Regions from separate parts of the Bacillus sp. OTU530 genome, predicted to be linked through region 3. Evidence: riboswitches for the same ligand, from Rfam matches in the RefSeq annotation. Region 3 holds a riboswitch; each other region holds the start of a gene.
What was found. Region 3 has a riboswitch for cyclic di-GMP ahead of AAHB12_RS07775 (post-COAP-1 domain-containing protein). Riboswitches for the same ligand answer to the same signal wherever they lie in the genome.

Region 1 (4,654 bases), on a different contig from region 3:
CGCGGCTGTAATGAAGAGGATGTATATAAGCTGTCTTTAATCACTGCAGGTCAAGCACTGTAAATAAAAAAAGCCCATATTGGGCTTTTTTTCATTTTAGGAACAAAGTATAAGTTCAACCGTGTCTCTGTCCGCCAGGTGACGAGTTTTCTGTATACGCTATCCTGCTGCGCTTCCGCTGGGTATTTATCCTAGAGCTTTGTTGTTTCTCTCTAAAACCCGATGGAGGTTTTGTTCATACATTGAGACCTCTTCAGGAAGCAGCTGTGATGGTGAGAGCGTCGGCGTAAAGTGTTGAAGTGTTTGCAGCAGACGCATCATTAAGTGATACACGGTGATGTCTGTCTTCAGCAGCTCCGATAAGGATGCCATTACATCCGGCACGATAACAGGATAGACAAACTTTGTCTGCTCTCCCTTTAGCGCAAGCTGATAAAAATCGCGAATGAGGGCAGCTCGATTTGAGCCACTGCCCGTGGCGCACAGATAAATTTGTACAGCAATCCCGCCGCGAATCCGGCGCTGTGAGATACCGGCAAATTTTTTACCGTCAATGCTTAAATCATAGCTGCCTGGACAATAGGAGCCAACAATCTCTCTTGCTTCAATGACAGCACCATAATCATGAAGCATTTCTTGAATGAGCCCCAGCATTGCATCATAGCCAAGGTTAATATCAATGCTCTTATCGGCTTCGCGCAGGATGAGGGAGATGTTTAACACTCCTTCGTCCAGCACAACCGCAAGACCGCCTGAATTGCGTACAATTACATTCCAGCCCTGCTCCTGTAAAAAGTTTATGCCCTCCTGTAAAAACGGGAGCCTTGTATCTTGGATGCCAAGTACAATTGTATTGTGATGAACCCAAGAGCGCACCGTTGCAGGGGAAAGCCCACTGCCGACTGTTGTACATAATGTATCATCCATCGCGAAAGACTGCAGTGCTTGAAACTGCGGTCCTAGACTTGATTGGTCAATGATGCGCCATTGGGGCTGAGATAAAATAGAACGATAATCACGCATGTCTGTAGCCCCTTTATGATGAGGTTATAAAGCTTAATGGACTGCTGCCGATTTTATTGAACGGGGGTCTCCCGCAGGTAAAATGGTCTATGTCCGCTTTCCTTAAGTCATTATAACAAAAAAGAAGATAGCAATATAGCTATCTCCTCTGCGGCTATCATTCTGCAATTTTTTCAAGGTTCCCGTTTCGGTCCATTCGGAAGCTTGTTGTTGGTCGCTCCTCTTCATCCATAAGAGCGAGCTTACGGGCGCGATTCATAATTTTCATCATTGTTTCGTAATCCTCTTGAATCGTCGTTGATTCTTGCTCTAGCTTGGCAACTTTGCCTGCTAGTTCTTCATTTTTATGCATGTATTCAGTAATTTCTTTTCTTAATCGTTCATTTTCGCGCTCCAATGCAGTGACCTTTACATCTGAGCTTCCTAAAGATTGCAGAAAATGAATTACATCTGCCATTGTAAGAGAAGAAGTCTCCCTTGGACTAAAAACAGCAGTATCCGTCATGGTGAAGGAAGGTTCTTCTAGTAGAACTGTATTTTCTATGACTTCATCAGCTTCCATATCAACAGTACGCACGGCAGGAGCTGGTGCTGGTGGTGTATACAGCAGCTTTTTCTTTGCCTGATCCCCGCCGATTGCACGCATCTTCTCTTTGCGATGCCTTTTTGCTACCTGTAGATCTTTTTCATAGTTATAGCGTACAACGGCATTCCAACGAAATCCACAAGCCGCTGATGTGCGATTAAGTCTATCTCCTACTTCTTCAAAGGCGTTTAATTGCGTGCTTCCTTCCCGGACATGGCGCAGTACTGTTTCTGCCAAAAGCAAATCATCTTCTTCTGTCCAAGCATCTTGTCTTATCTTCATAGAATCATCTCCTTAATCCCTTTCTAAAGTGTTTTCTACCTTTAGGATGGACGGAAATGATACGTCTTATACAAACCTTTTAAAAAAATGGTAGATTATTTCCAGAGATAGAGGCTCTGAAGTTCCTAGTAAAACATACTATCTCTCTTTCAGATTAGCTTTTCAGGTCGATTGGAAGTGGAAAATATAGAGAGAAAATAAAAAGAGTATGTATTTTTCTTATAAAAAAATGTATAATATGTTCATACTTACTTACTTAGTATTCTCTATAAGAGAATACCCCACTACATTTTTATATGATATGTAAAAGGCAAACCTGGCTGAAAAGCAGGGACGCAAAGCTTAGAGCCTAAAGAGGAAATTCCTCTATGGTCGTCTGGTTGCCATCCTTTTTTAATAGTTCTGCCATTTAGAGCGTTTTGAAAATACATATGAATAGGAAAACAGGCAGATGCATTATTTCTGCCTGTTTTCCTATGTGGACAACAATTAATGATAGCTTTGCCTTATAAGATCGTGCACGGATAGCTTGCAACATTTCAAAAAGAACGGTAAAATATCTTTTAGCAAATCGTGCAACGGTGCATACTAATATATGCGAAAAGTTTGAGCTCGAGAAAGGATTGTGCAAGATGGCAAATGAATTTCGGGTGTGCGATGATTGTCAGGCCACAAATTTAAAAACATTGCTTCCGCGTTTAAAGAAAGTAGACCCGGATGCAGATGTGCAGGTTGGCTGTCAGTCATACTGTGGGCCAGGGCGCAAAAAGTCATTTGCGTTCGTGAATAACCGCCCTGTTTCGGCACCAAATGAAACTGAATTAATTAAAAAAATTGAGGATAAACTAGGAAAATAAGGAAAGCACTTCTCGGTAGAGGAAGTGCTTTTTTCACTATTAGGAGAGCGTAAAGTTAAGTTCTAGCAGGAAGCTAACTTTTAGGAATACAGTATAAGTAGGGCTACGCCTCTGTCTTTGCCTAAGGGCAGGGCTCGCCAATCGGCGAGTTTTCTTTAATTGGAATTTGTATGTAATTGAATATAAATGCATAGGCGGGTCTTTCTCATCTCATTATCCTTTCGGTATAATACAGGTATGATAGTAGCAAAGAAAGGGGGTATCTTAAATGGTATATCCCAATGGCAAAATGAATGAAAAAAAGGTGTTTAAGGATCCTGTACATAAATATGTTCATGTGGATGATCAGGTCATTTGGGATTTGATCGGTACAGCAGAGTTCCAAAGATTACGCCGCGTCAAACAGCTTGGTACAACATTTTTTACGTTTCATGGAGCGGAGCATAGCCGATTTAATCACTCGCTCGGCGTATATGAAATCATTCGTCGGATGATTGATAATGTGTTTGATGGCAGACCCGCATGGAATACTGAGGATCGCTTACTTTGCTTATGTGCCGCGCTTTTACATGATGTTGGGCACGGGCCATTTTCACATTCCTTTGAAAAGGTATTTCATCTTGACCATGAGCATTTCACGCAGCGCATTATCCTTGGTGATACAGAAATTAATCAAGTGCTGCGGGAGGTTGACCGTGAATTCCCGAAAAAGGTAGCCGAGGTTATTGCGAAAACCTCTGATAATAAGCTAGCAATTAGTATGATTTCCAGTCAAATTGATGCAGACCGAATGGATTATTTACTGCGAGATGCCTATTTTACTGGGGTCACCTACGGAAACTTCGATATGGAGCGTATTTTACGTGTGATGCGCCCGCACGGAGATCAGGTTGTAATTAAGTATAGCGGTATGCATGCGGTGGAGCATTATATTATGAGCCGTTATCAAATGTACTGGCAAGTGTATTTCCATCCGGTCACACGCAGTGCGGAGGTTATTTTAACAAAGATCTTGCATCGCGCGAAGGCACTTCATAAGCAATATTACTCATTCAGGCATCAGCCTGTTCATTTCTACTCGCTATTTGAGGATGAGGTTACGATTGAAGATTACTTAAAGCTTGATGAAAATATTATGTACTATTATTTTCAAGTATGGCAGGAGGAAGAAGATGCGATTTTAAGTGATCTCTGCCGGCGCTTTGTGAACCGAAACTTATTTAAATATGTAGATTTCACAGAAAAATATCACGGATTAAATAACTGGATGGAGCTAAGCAGCTTATGCAAGAAGGCTGGCATCGACCCGGATTATTATCTCGTTGTAGATTCTACCTCTGACCTGCCGTATGACTTTTATCGGGCAGGTGAAGAAGAGGAACGTTTGCCGATTATGCTGCTGATGCCAAATGGCGAGCTTCGTGAATTATCACGTGAATCGAGTATCGTTGAAGCTATTACAGGCAAAAAACGCATGGATCAAAAGCTTTTTTATCCGTATGACACCTTATACGAGGATGGACGGAAAGGAAAAGTGAAGGAAAAAATCATTAGTATTTTAGAAGGAAAAGGGTAATAAAGACAGCGGACAAGGTCTGTTTCAAAAAGGGAAAAGACCCAAGCAGGGTCTTTTCCTTTTTACATTTAAGGCTGTATAAGTTTCCAGCTAGAAACGAATTCAACATAGCCGGAAATTTTAGGAGCGTAAGTACAACTATGCCTCTGGCTTCGCCTAAGGGCAGGGCTCGCCAATCGGCGAGTTTTCTATTCGTCGCTTAAACGCTTCCCAGCGATTGCATAGTTATTTTTAGTCATTTCGTCAATGAATATAACAACCTTTTCAGCTGGTGCGCCTGTTGTTTCAACGACTGCAGCTGTTACCTTTTCAGCAAGAGCTTTTTTTTGT
Region 2 (4,654 bases), on a different contig from region 3:
GTATTAAAGTTGTGTTTGTTCGTAAGTTTTCGGTAAATCCTTCCCGTGGTCCGCGCACCACCGGTTCTGTTGAAGACTCCTCTACGCTGCGTTTATCCCATTGTTGCAGGCTAATAAATAATGCTTGCTGCATTCCATCAATGAGCACTGCCGTATCACCTGATAAAACATGATCAATCACGTCCCCAATTTTTTGTCCCTCACTGATTTGAGCAGCCGTAATGACTTGTTCCAGAAGCAGTTGTTTGATGAGATGGATTTCGGAAGGACATACTTGGTCTTTTCCATAGTTAAATAACGGCTTTAATATATCTGCATCCATTAATTCTGTACTAACAAGGCCATCCAAAAAAATAAGAGTTCCCTTTTGGCATCCCACTTGGAATTCGCGATATACAATATCGGAGGAACGCTCGAAAATCATTTTGAATTCTTGTATGTCATGATTTAAATTTCCAGTTAGTATTTGATTGTTTAGTACATTTTGTTCGTCTTCAATAGGGTGTTCTTTGTTATAGGAGCGGCTGCTGTGATAAAGAAATGTAATGAATTCCTTGATGCTTTTAATGATATCAATCACCCTCCCCAGCCTCTAAATGACTTCATTTTCTTACTTTATTGTTGTTGCATTAACTACCAATTATGCATAACTATGTAAATGAATCCGATAATGCTTTTGGAGAGGTTTTAATAAGGGAGAAAATCTGTAAGTATTTAAGAAATAGGGTGGTGAAAAGAAATGATTCTGAGGGGATGAATCAAATATCCGAATATCGTACAAAAATAAAATGCGGTCTTAGATTAGAGCATATCCGGCTGGATATGCTGTCCGTATAAAAATACATAGTTTAGTTTATCCATTCCTTCAAGAGAAATCCCTTAAAGGAACGGGGATTATTTGTCTGTATGCAGAGCCTGTTATATGCAGCATTTTATCTCATATGGGTAATCGTTATTTGTTGTTTCCATTGACATGCTGCCGCATATATCGCTTTTCCCTATATCGTTGATAAAACCAAATGAGCGTGGTTAACCAAAATGTACTAATAAAATAGCCGCCGATGATATCGCTAGGATAATGTACGCCTAGATAAATGCGGCTTATTCCAATTGTGAGAATCATTACGATACTGATAATAATTAAGATGGTACGCCCCCAACGAGTAGGAATATGCCGCCATAGTAGGAAGGAGAGAGTTCCATATAGCGTACATGCATTTGTTGCATGGCCGCTCGGAAAGCTGTAGCCGCTTACCTCGATCAGACGATGTAAATCCGGACGGGCTCGCTGAAAAAACAGCTTTAATGTGATAAAAAGGAGGTTGCTTCCTAAAACGGCAGTAAGTAATAGAATCAGCTCTGATCGATGCTTGAGTACAACATAGAGAAAAAATAAGGCAATCATAGCAAGTATCGCAACAGAACTTGTCGATCCAATAAAGGTGAAGAATTTCATAATAGCTGTCAGAGCTGGGGACTCAAGGCCTTGAATAAAGGCTATAACGGTACTATCAAATGAAATAATCCTTTGCTTGCTAATCAGAATAGCCATAAGGCTGAAGCCGATAAGAGATAACAAACTTATTATAAAAGCAGTAGTAAGTTGAAGCTTTAAATTCATATAAATAACCACCTTAGATTCATTGCAATTTTTGTCTTCTCTTCCAAAATAAATAGGCGCCCCAGATAATACTAACCGCAGCTAGCATAAGGTATATACGATATTTAGAGATATACATAGCAATGATTTTCCAATTTCCTCCTAATGATCTTCCTAACGTAATAAAGGTAAAAGACCAGAGCAATGCCCCAGGGTATGCATACCGTGCAAACTTCTTAAAGGAGTACCCGTTAATTCCTGCAAGATAGGCGGTAATATGGCGGATGCCAGGAATAAAGTATCCAATAAAAAGCAGATAAGGACCTAGTTTTGTGAATAATTGTCTTGTTTTATTAATTCTGTCTTCTGTAATATGGAGCCTTGGTCCAAACCTTGTTAAAAATGGCAAACCCAATTTGATTCCTAATAGATAGCTAAGCGAAATGCCGCCGCTTGTCCCTAAAAAAGCACTTAGTAAGGAAGGAATATAAGCTATGTTTCCCTGAAAGACGCAATATCCAATAAAGGTAAGAAGGATTTCATCCGGCAGAGGGAGTCCGATAATGCCTCCAATTAAGGCTAATATAATACCATAATATCCAAAATGTGAAAGAAGATAGGTTAATTGGTGCTCCATCCATTCACACTCCTATGCTATTGGAATAAAAGAATCGGTCGGAGATGATGCTTTTCTCAGTATTCTTTTTTTATGCGCGGTTTATACCTGTTACAATGTGCTTAGTATTTGGGCTAGGAGGGTTATGGCCTGTATAAGAGGAGTGTGAGGATGTGGGGAGTAAAGGTAGTAGGTAGTTCAACTCGTAAAACTTTCTAAAAACTATAATTGAAAAAAATGTAAAAATATGAGAAAATGATTAAAGAGAACGACTGAGCCATTTGGTGTTGATGGATTCTATAGAAATAATTTTGTAGAGGCTACTAGTGCAGCAAATAGTGATTCTTGTTACTCCTATATTGACAAAATAAAGCATATTTATATAGATAAAAAATAAAGTTTCGATAAAGGCAAACCTATTGAAAGATAGGGACGCAAAGCTACAGGTCTAAGGTGGGAGAGGTATGCCGCTCCCACTATGATTGCTGGGCTGCCGTAATACGGAGGGAACTACAAGGGTGAAGGTGCTAGTTGAATTACCGATGGAAGACAAGCAAGCTGATTCTACTGATTTGAAATGGATGGACGTACTTTTGGATGCTAAACAAAATAACCCAGCCATTATTGAGCAAAAAAGAAGGCAACTACTTCATCTAGGTAAACTATATGGATTAACTCATCCTAAAACTATCAAATGCAGTCAACAACTAGACAAATTAATCAACCTATCTATGAGGGGACAAATTGTATAGGTATTATTAATGTGTGCAGCATCTAAATGATAAGGGATAAGCAAACATAGGATTAATGGAGATGGTATAAGCGTTTCTATCGGGGATTGTTCAACTGCCTGAAGTAGTGATTAGCTAGCTAAAGTTAAATTAGGTTGCATGTTAAAACTCCAAGTTTGTCCTATAACTCATAGTATTTGTGACGAGGTAGGGAAAATGGTTGTCATCAGATAAAAAGGGACAGATTCGTAAGTGTATGAATCTGTCCCTTTTTGTTTGTTATTAGTTAACAATTGTTTGTACCCTGCCTACTTGTCCATCTGTAAGACGAACCTTGATTCCATGAGGATGAAATTGCGAATTCGTCAGCAGGTCCTTTACAATTCCACGCGTCGTATTTCCTGTACGCTGATCCTTTTTTAGTACAATATTCACTTCTAGACCAGCCTGAATATTTTTTCTATATCGTCCATCATTCATAAATCATTTCCTCTTTTCCGCCTAAGAATTTGCTTAGTTTTGGTGTTATCTTCTACTAATGGTATAATAATTTGAACTATAATGCACATCTACATGGAGGTAACATGTTAACTTTTGAACAAAAACTCGCTATTATTGAATCTTTTCCGGAGCTTAAGCGCAAGGATGTATCGATGAAACGTGTAAATTTTCATTATGAGGAAAGTGCAAGCGATAAGAAAAATGTCGTATACCACTTGCATCCAAACGGAAATGGATTTGTTTATGCAGAATATGTAAGCAGCTATAATACAGATGACAGAGGCATGATTAATATCCGAGATTTCTCAGAGGAAGAGCTGCGCACAGTGATTGCAAAATCGATTCAATCCCTCGCACCCCGATCAACTGCTGAAGTGGCAATCGTTGGAGATTTGGAGGAGGAGCGCTGGGTGAATGAAGATAACGCATCGCTTATTTTAGTCCAAGAGGATGAGATGTGGAATGTGTATGCAGGTTTAAACCTTGATGGAACGTTTCCTTCCTACAATGAAGCGAAGCAGTATTTGGAGGAAGAAGGGTTTAAGCGGGCATGAGTCTTACAAAAAAGCCCATGATTTATATACAACGTAAATCATGGGCTTTTTTGCTTATAGACACCATCTGATGTTAAACCCACATTTGCGGCAATTCGAGAACAGCTTTCAAAGTTAAACTCGGTTGTACAGGAAAATATAAGTGGAATCGGGTTGTAAAAGCTTTTGCTAGAGAAGATTATGAAATTGAAGAGTTTTCTATGGAAAATGGTGCCTTTAAGGAGAAAAGCCTTCAGTTCGCAAAGATTTGGGAAAAGTATTTATCGGTTCTTGATTCGCTTGCCGGAATCAGTAGCAAAGCTAACCTATGTAGCGCTAAAGCATACGCTACAGGAGCAAGAAGCTGAGAAAGAAGAAACGAAATAACGCAAAGAAAACGCCTGTAGCTTAACGCTGCGGGCGTCTTTTTTACATTGTTAGGAAGGTATAAGTTTCCAGATAGAAGCGAATTCGACGTAGTCGGAAATTTTAAGAATACAGTATAAGTGCAGCCACGTCTCTGTCTTCGCCTAAGAGTGGGGCTCACCAATCGGCGAGTTTTCTTTATTGGAATTATGTAGCAGTTATCAAATTACCACCTTGCTGAATAATACAATAGTACGAATAAAATTGAAGGAGGCACTTGTTATGGAAGACCTAGAATTTTATAGAC
Region 3 (4,654 bases):
TTATCTGTTTCTACATTTGACAAAGACGGTAGCTCCGTATCTACTAATTCTGACGCAAGTGTCTGAGCCGGATATTGGAGAGTTAGTACTAGAATAACAATAAACGTAAACATTTTCCAAAAATTCATATGTAAGTGCCCCCTCTTAAAAAATTTTATCACACTCCTCTTTTAAATTCTAATATTCATATAGATTGGTAACATTTACTTATATTTGTGTGATTATCTTATTTTCCTCTCCAATTACCTATATCTTATATTTTGTATAGCTGTAAGCCGAAGGTTTTGTTAAACACTAGTACTGACAATTGAAGCAAAAGAAAAAGCGAACTGCCGCAGCAATCCGCTTTCAAATAGTTTTATTGTAATGAAACTTAAGCACTAGCTACTGTATTGAGAATGGTTTCTACTCGCTCGTCCTTCACCTCGTAGTAAACCTCTAAACCTCTACGTTTTCCTGAAATAACCTTGGCGCTCTTCAATTTTGATAGATGTTGACTAACTGTGCTTTGTGGTGCTTCAAGTTCCTCGTAAAGAGTAGTTACATTTACAGGTCCTTTCTCAATCATAACTTTTACAAGTGCAATTCGTGCAGGATGAGCTAATACTTTTAAGATTTCCACTCCGTCATTAAATTTTTCAATTTTCATATACATTCACTCCTCTAATTCCTCTTTCACGTGAACGGCAGCTGGCTAGCTTGATAACATTTGCTATTTTAGCCCCTAAAGCTTTGCGCCCCATGTTTTCACAAGGTTTGCCTACGGAAATAATTATAATCTAATTCCAAATTTTATTATAGATAAAAAAATTAGAAACTTATCATAACTAACTCTAAAAATAGAAATTAATATAGAACTTTACACCATCCACCGTAGAATCGTTCTTTAGAACAACAAGATTAGGTGTCTTTCGCTAACAAATAACTTTTTTGTTGAAAATGTAATTGTATTCTCAACAAAAAAGAAGACAAGCTCTACATGTTGTAGGAATTTGTCTTCTCGTTACTTTGAATGAGTATTTTTCAACAACCCCGTTTGTCTTCCCCTTCGCAATCTAATTAATTCAGGTTATTGGTGTACCTGAATATTGCCTCCTTGAATTATACCAGACTGTGATGTATATCCTTTATTAGGTCCATCAAGTATAGTTAATCGGAACTCATCTTTTGTACCAGGTTCCCCACGATCAACAACTCTAATATGAATAGTGCTGTTTTGCTTGCCAGAGGTAGAACTTGTCACTTCTCCGACTGTATCAAATTCAATCCCGATAGTTTTTCCATTCTCCTTAATTTCTGCAAGCTTTTGTTTCAGACTCATCGCATAATTATCTATTTTTATCTTTACTACATCAGTCTTATTACTTTTCAAATGATCATTATATTCAAGTTGAACTCTTAAACCTTGTTCGTCCGGCAACATGTTAAAACCAAATGATTGCTTATTCTTATCATTTTCAACATATCCCCCTCCTGTTACCTTTTTAAATCCAAATTGTGGGGATATAATAACACTGTTTCCACCGATTGCAAGTGGATTTTTTTGTGAAAATTGTTGTAAAGGCGTTTCATTACGTACCAAAACCTTAAAGAAATTTGGGAAAGCCGTAAATTCATCGTGCCAAGCCGGTACACTCAATTCATCAGCTTTCATATCAAATGCCGCACCTTCAGTAGTTATCGAGACCTTATTAATAATAGGTTTGTTGGTATAAAGATTAAATGTAAAGATTCCAAATCTTGTCATGTATCCATATGGATTATCAAAATCTGAGGTTCCCCCAAATAATCCACCGCCTTTATTTATAAAATTGGCTATATCCCCCCCACGTGCTGCTAACAAGTCATTTTCTTCATTCGTTAATCCACCATTTGGGGTATTGTATATATCGCTTGCGATAGCAATAATGGCAAACCCATCAAATGATTGGCTAGAAATATTATTACCAGATACAAAAGTCGCTTTCATATTAGTTTTTGATGCTATTTCCTTCCAAAACACCTTAATAGCATTATTATCATTTCCGGATCCGCCGATTACTAAGATCCCATTTCCACCATTTGTAACTTTCATTTTTTTTACGATGTTTACGTAAGCGCTAATAGGACCATGAGCCCGACGCCCGCCCTCAAGATGTCCGTCCTCTGGTTCCAATCCCATTAAAACTACAGATCCTCCAGAGACTTTTGGTGGGGCTGCTGCTAAGGAAATTGAAGGATTTCCCCATATACCGACACTCAATGCCATAACTCCAATACCTGCTAATAAGCTACCTTTTTTCAAAAAAATCCCCCCATAATTTATTTAGAGGGGGTCGGTTTCGCTACTAGCTCCACTCCACTTAAGCGACCAAATACAAGTAGAGTTTCATCGCTCCCCCGTGCTCTTTATAGCTCATGCATATCCCAATAAGAAAATTAAGAAAATCAAAAGAACAAGATTAACCTTCTCAAAAAGCCTTTTCCTCACAAAGAACAAATGACTAAAGGTTATGCCTTTATCTAGTGAATTACCTAACACCTTCTATACCTGTTAGAATCATAAAAAACAGTTAGAAAGGTAAAATAACAAAATTAATTTTCTAAGTAGAGAATCTTCTATGAAAAAGAACAACGGGAAAGAAAACGCTTTATTTTTATATCTTATCATGGGGATTTTGGTGAAAAAAGTAAATTAAAACCTCAATTACTTACAAAAACTAACAGCACAGAAGGACAAAAATGGACAACCCCTAAATTTATTGATGATGGCTAAATACTAGATCGTATTTTAAGAACCATTTCTACTCCTTTATCTATTGCTTCATAGAAGATTTTTAATTCTTCTGCAGGAAGTGGTGACCAAAAATAATGTTTAAAACATACTTTTCGAGGATGCTAATGCTTTTCAATTCGTACTCCAACCCTCAATCGTTCAAAATCGTATACAACCAATATTTCAGCGGCAATACTACCTTTCGTTTTTTTACTCAAGTTTTCATTTCGTTAGCAAGCTAGCAAAACCAACAGCGCAAATCCCTTGCCATTACTAGGCCTTGAGACTGATGTGGTATATAGAACGAGCACGTTGTCCCCGCTTGCTCAAATACCGATGGACATGAGAAAAGAGCGCATCATAGTTGGCGCCCTTTTTGGTTTTGCTGGTTATTTTATTTATTGTACTCTATAGTACATTTCCGCTCGAGATCCATAATTCGCTCCAGAGTTCTTATCTCTTGCATAAACAATTACTGTATAGACTCCAGACTTTGTTGGTGTCTATGTAGTTGCACTATTCGCCCTATACTCCTGCGATGTAGTAAGAACACAGTTACCATCCCGGACACAGATCGATACCCCGGGTTGCTGCTTTCTTCAGATGTTGTTGAAATGATAACTGGAGTACCAGTATTCTATGGACTTATCTTATCTGTTGTTACATTTACCTGAGTTACTTTCCCATCCTGTACCTTGTACCAGAAAGAATAGTAAGTATCATAAGCTGCTTGAGAGTTAATATCCTTTGCATGTACTGATAACCTATATGTTCCTGCTCGTTCTGGTTTCCATGTAAAGGTATTTTTTTCACTGTAGTTTTGTACTACTCTTCCCGTATCCCCTTCAAAGACATAAAATTTATATAAAGGGTTACTGCTTCCCCCTGATGTAGCTGTCAACGTAATCAGTGTTGCCACAGCTTGAGGGCTTGATTTATCTGTTGTTACATTTATCTGGGTTACCTTCCCATCCTGTACTTTGTACCAGAAAGAATAGTAAGTATCATAAGCCGCCTGGGAGTTAATATCCTTCACATGTACTGATAACCTATATGTTCCTGCTCGTTCTGGTTTCCATGTAAAGGTATTTTTTTCACTGTAGTTTTGTACTACTTTTCCCGTATCTCCCTCAAAGATGTAAAACTTATATATAGGGTTGCTGCTTCCCTCTGATGTAGCTGTCAACGTAATCGGTGTTGCCACAGCTTGGGGGCTTGGTTTATCTGTTGTTACATTTACTTTTGTTACTTTTCCTACTTCCATAATGTAGGCAGAGGAAATATAACCCACTACCCTTTGATCTGCAGTTTTCACTGGGTACCATACAAATTGGTTGCTACTGCTTAAAGATTGATCATATGAAAAATTCCCCTGGATAATCAGGCTAGTGTTTTTAGCTAACACACTTACAATTGAAGAGGAGCTACTAGGTTGTGATCTTAAATTTACACTATCCTTTGTTACAACTACCTGATCACCTGTTTGGAAAAGGTATGTAGAAGGATGCAGCGAATCTGTTAGTGTATATTCCATCTTTTCAAATTTAATGTTCGCATCACTATTGGAATCATATTCAAAATCAGTTGTCTTAAAAGGGTACTGGCCTAACTTTGTATCATTTAGGAAGCTGTCTCGTTCAATAAAGGAAAAGACTTCTTCTTGATAGGCGTTTATATTTCTTGTTCCATCGGACTGATAAAGAGGGCTATTTGCAGGCTTCGTACCGTTATAAGCCATGACAGGAAAGTACCAGTTCTCAATAACCTCTGATTTGGCATCTTTTATTTTTGGAAGATCTGTACGCTGATACATGTTACTAAGAATTTCAACACCAGCCTGGATATTGTAGTTGATGTCATACTTCAATTTCTGTTGATCATAGCCTGATTGATTTGTAA

Region 1: it holds a riboswitch for cyclic di-GMP, as region 3 does, so the genes downstream of both, AAHB12_RS17645 (DUF1450 domain-containing protein) here and AAHB12_RS07775 (post-COAP-1 domain-containing protein) in region 3, are expected to answer to the same signal.
Region 2: it holds a riboswitch for cyclic di-GMP, as region 3 does, so the genes downstream of both, AAHB12_RS20565 (aspartyl-phosphate phosphatase Spo0E family protein) here and AAHB12_RS07775 (post-COAP-1 domain-containing protein) in region 3, are expected to answer to the same signal.

Annotation. Positions count from the first base shown of each region.
Region 1 is NZ_JASATP010000023.1:79,046-83,699, forward strand. It holds gene pta (phosphate acetyltransferase) at 1-63, shown strand, start outside; gene AAHB12_RS17635 (lipoate--protein ligase family protein) at 187-1,023, opposite strand; gene AAHB12_RS17640 (RsfA family transcriptional regulator) at 1,181-1,891, opposite strand; cyclic di-GMP riboswitch class I at 2,191-2,279, shown strand; gene AAHB12_RS17645 (DUF1450 domain-containing protein) at 2,524-2,748, shown strand; gene AAHB12_RS17650 (HD domain-containing protein) at 3,017-4,324, shown strand; gene AAHB12_RS17655 (2-hydroxymuconate tautomerase) at 4,513-4,654, opposite strand, start outside.
Region 2 is NZ_JASATP010000032.1:36,937-41,590, reverse strand. It holds gene AAHB12_RS20580 (spore germination protein) at 1-580, opposite strand, end outside; gene AAHB12_RS20575 (phosphatase PAP2 family protein) at 953-1,621, opposite strand; gene AAHB12_RS20570 (DedA family protein) at 1,641-2,237, opposite strand; cyclic di-GMP riboswitch class I at 2,616-2,714, shown strand; gene AAHB12_RS20565 (aspartyl-phosphate phosphatase Spo0E family protein) at 2,735-2,968, shown strand; gene AAHB12_RS20560 (YwbE family protein) at 3,230-3,427, opposite strand; gene AAHB12_RS20555 (hypothetical protein) at 3,532-4,002, shown strand; partial or broken gene AAHB12_RS31905 (hypothetical protein) at 4,087-4,191, shown strand; gene AAHB12_RS20550 (hypothetical protein) at 4,189-4,368, shown strand; gene yhfH (protein YhfH) at 4,630-4,654, shown strand, end outside.
Region 3 is NZ_JASATP010000007.1:196,673-201,326, reverse strand. It holds gene AAHB12_RS07785 (Ig-like domain repeat protein) at 1-128, opposite strand, end outside; gene AAHB12_RS07780 (ArsR/SmtB family transcription factor) at 374-655, opposite strand; cyclic di-GMP riboswitch class I at 683-771, opposite strand; gene AAHB12_RS07775 (post-COAP-1 domain-containing protein) at 1,070-2,284, opposite strand; cyclic di-GMP riboswitch class II at 2,305-2,388, opposite strand; gene AAHB12_RS07770 (SH3 domain-containing protein) at 3,393-4,654, opposite strand, start outside.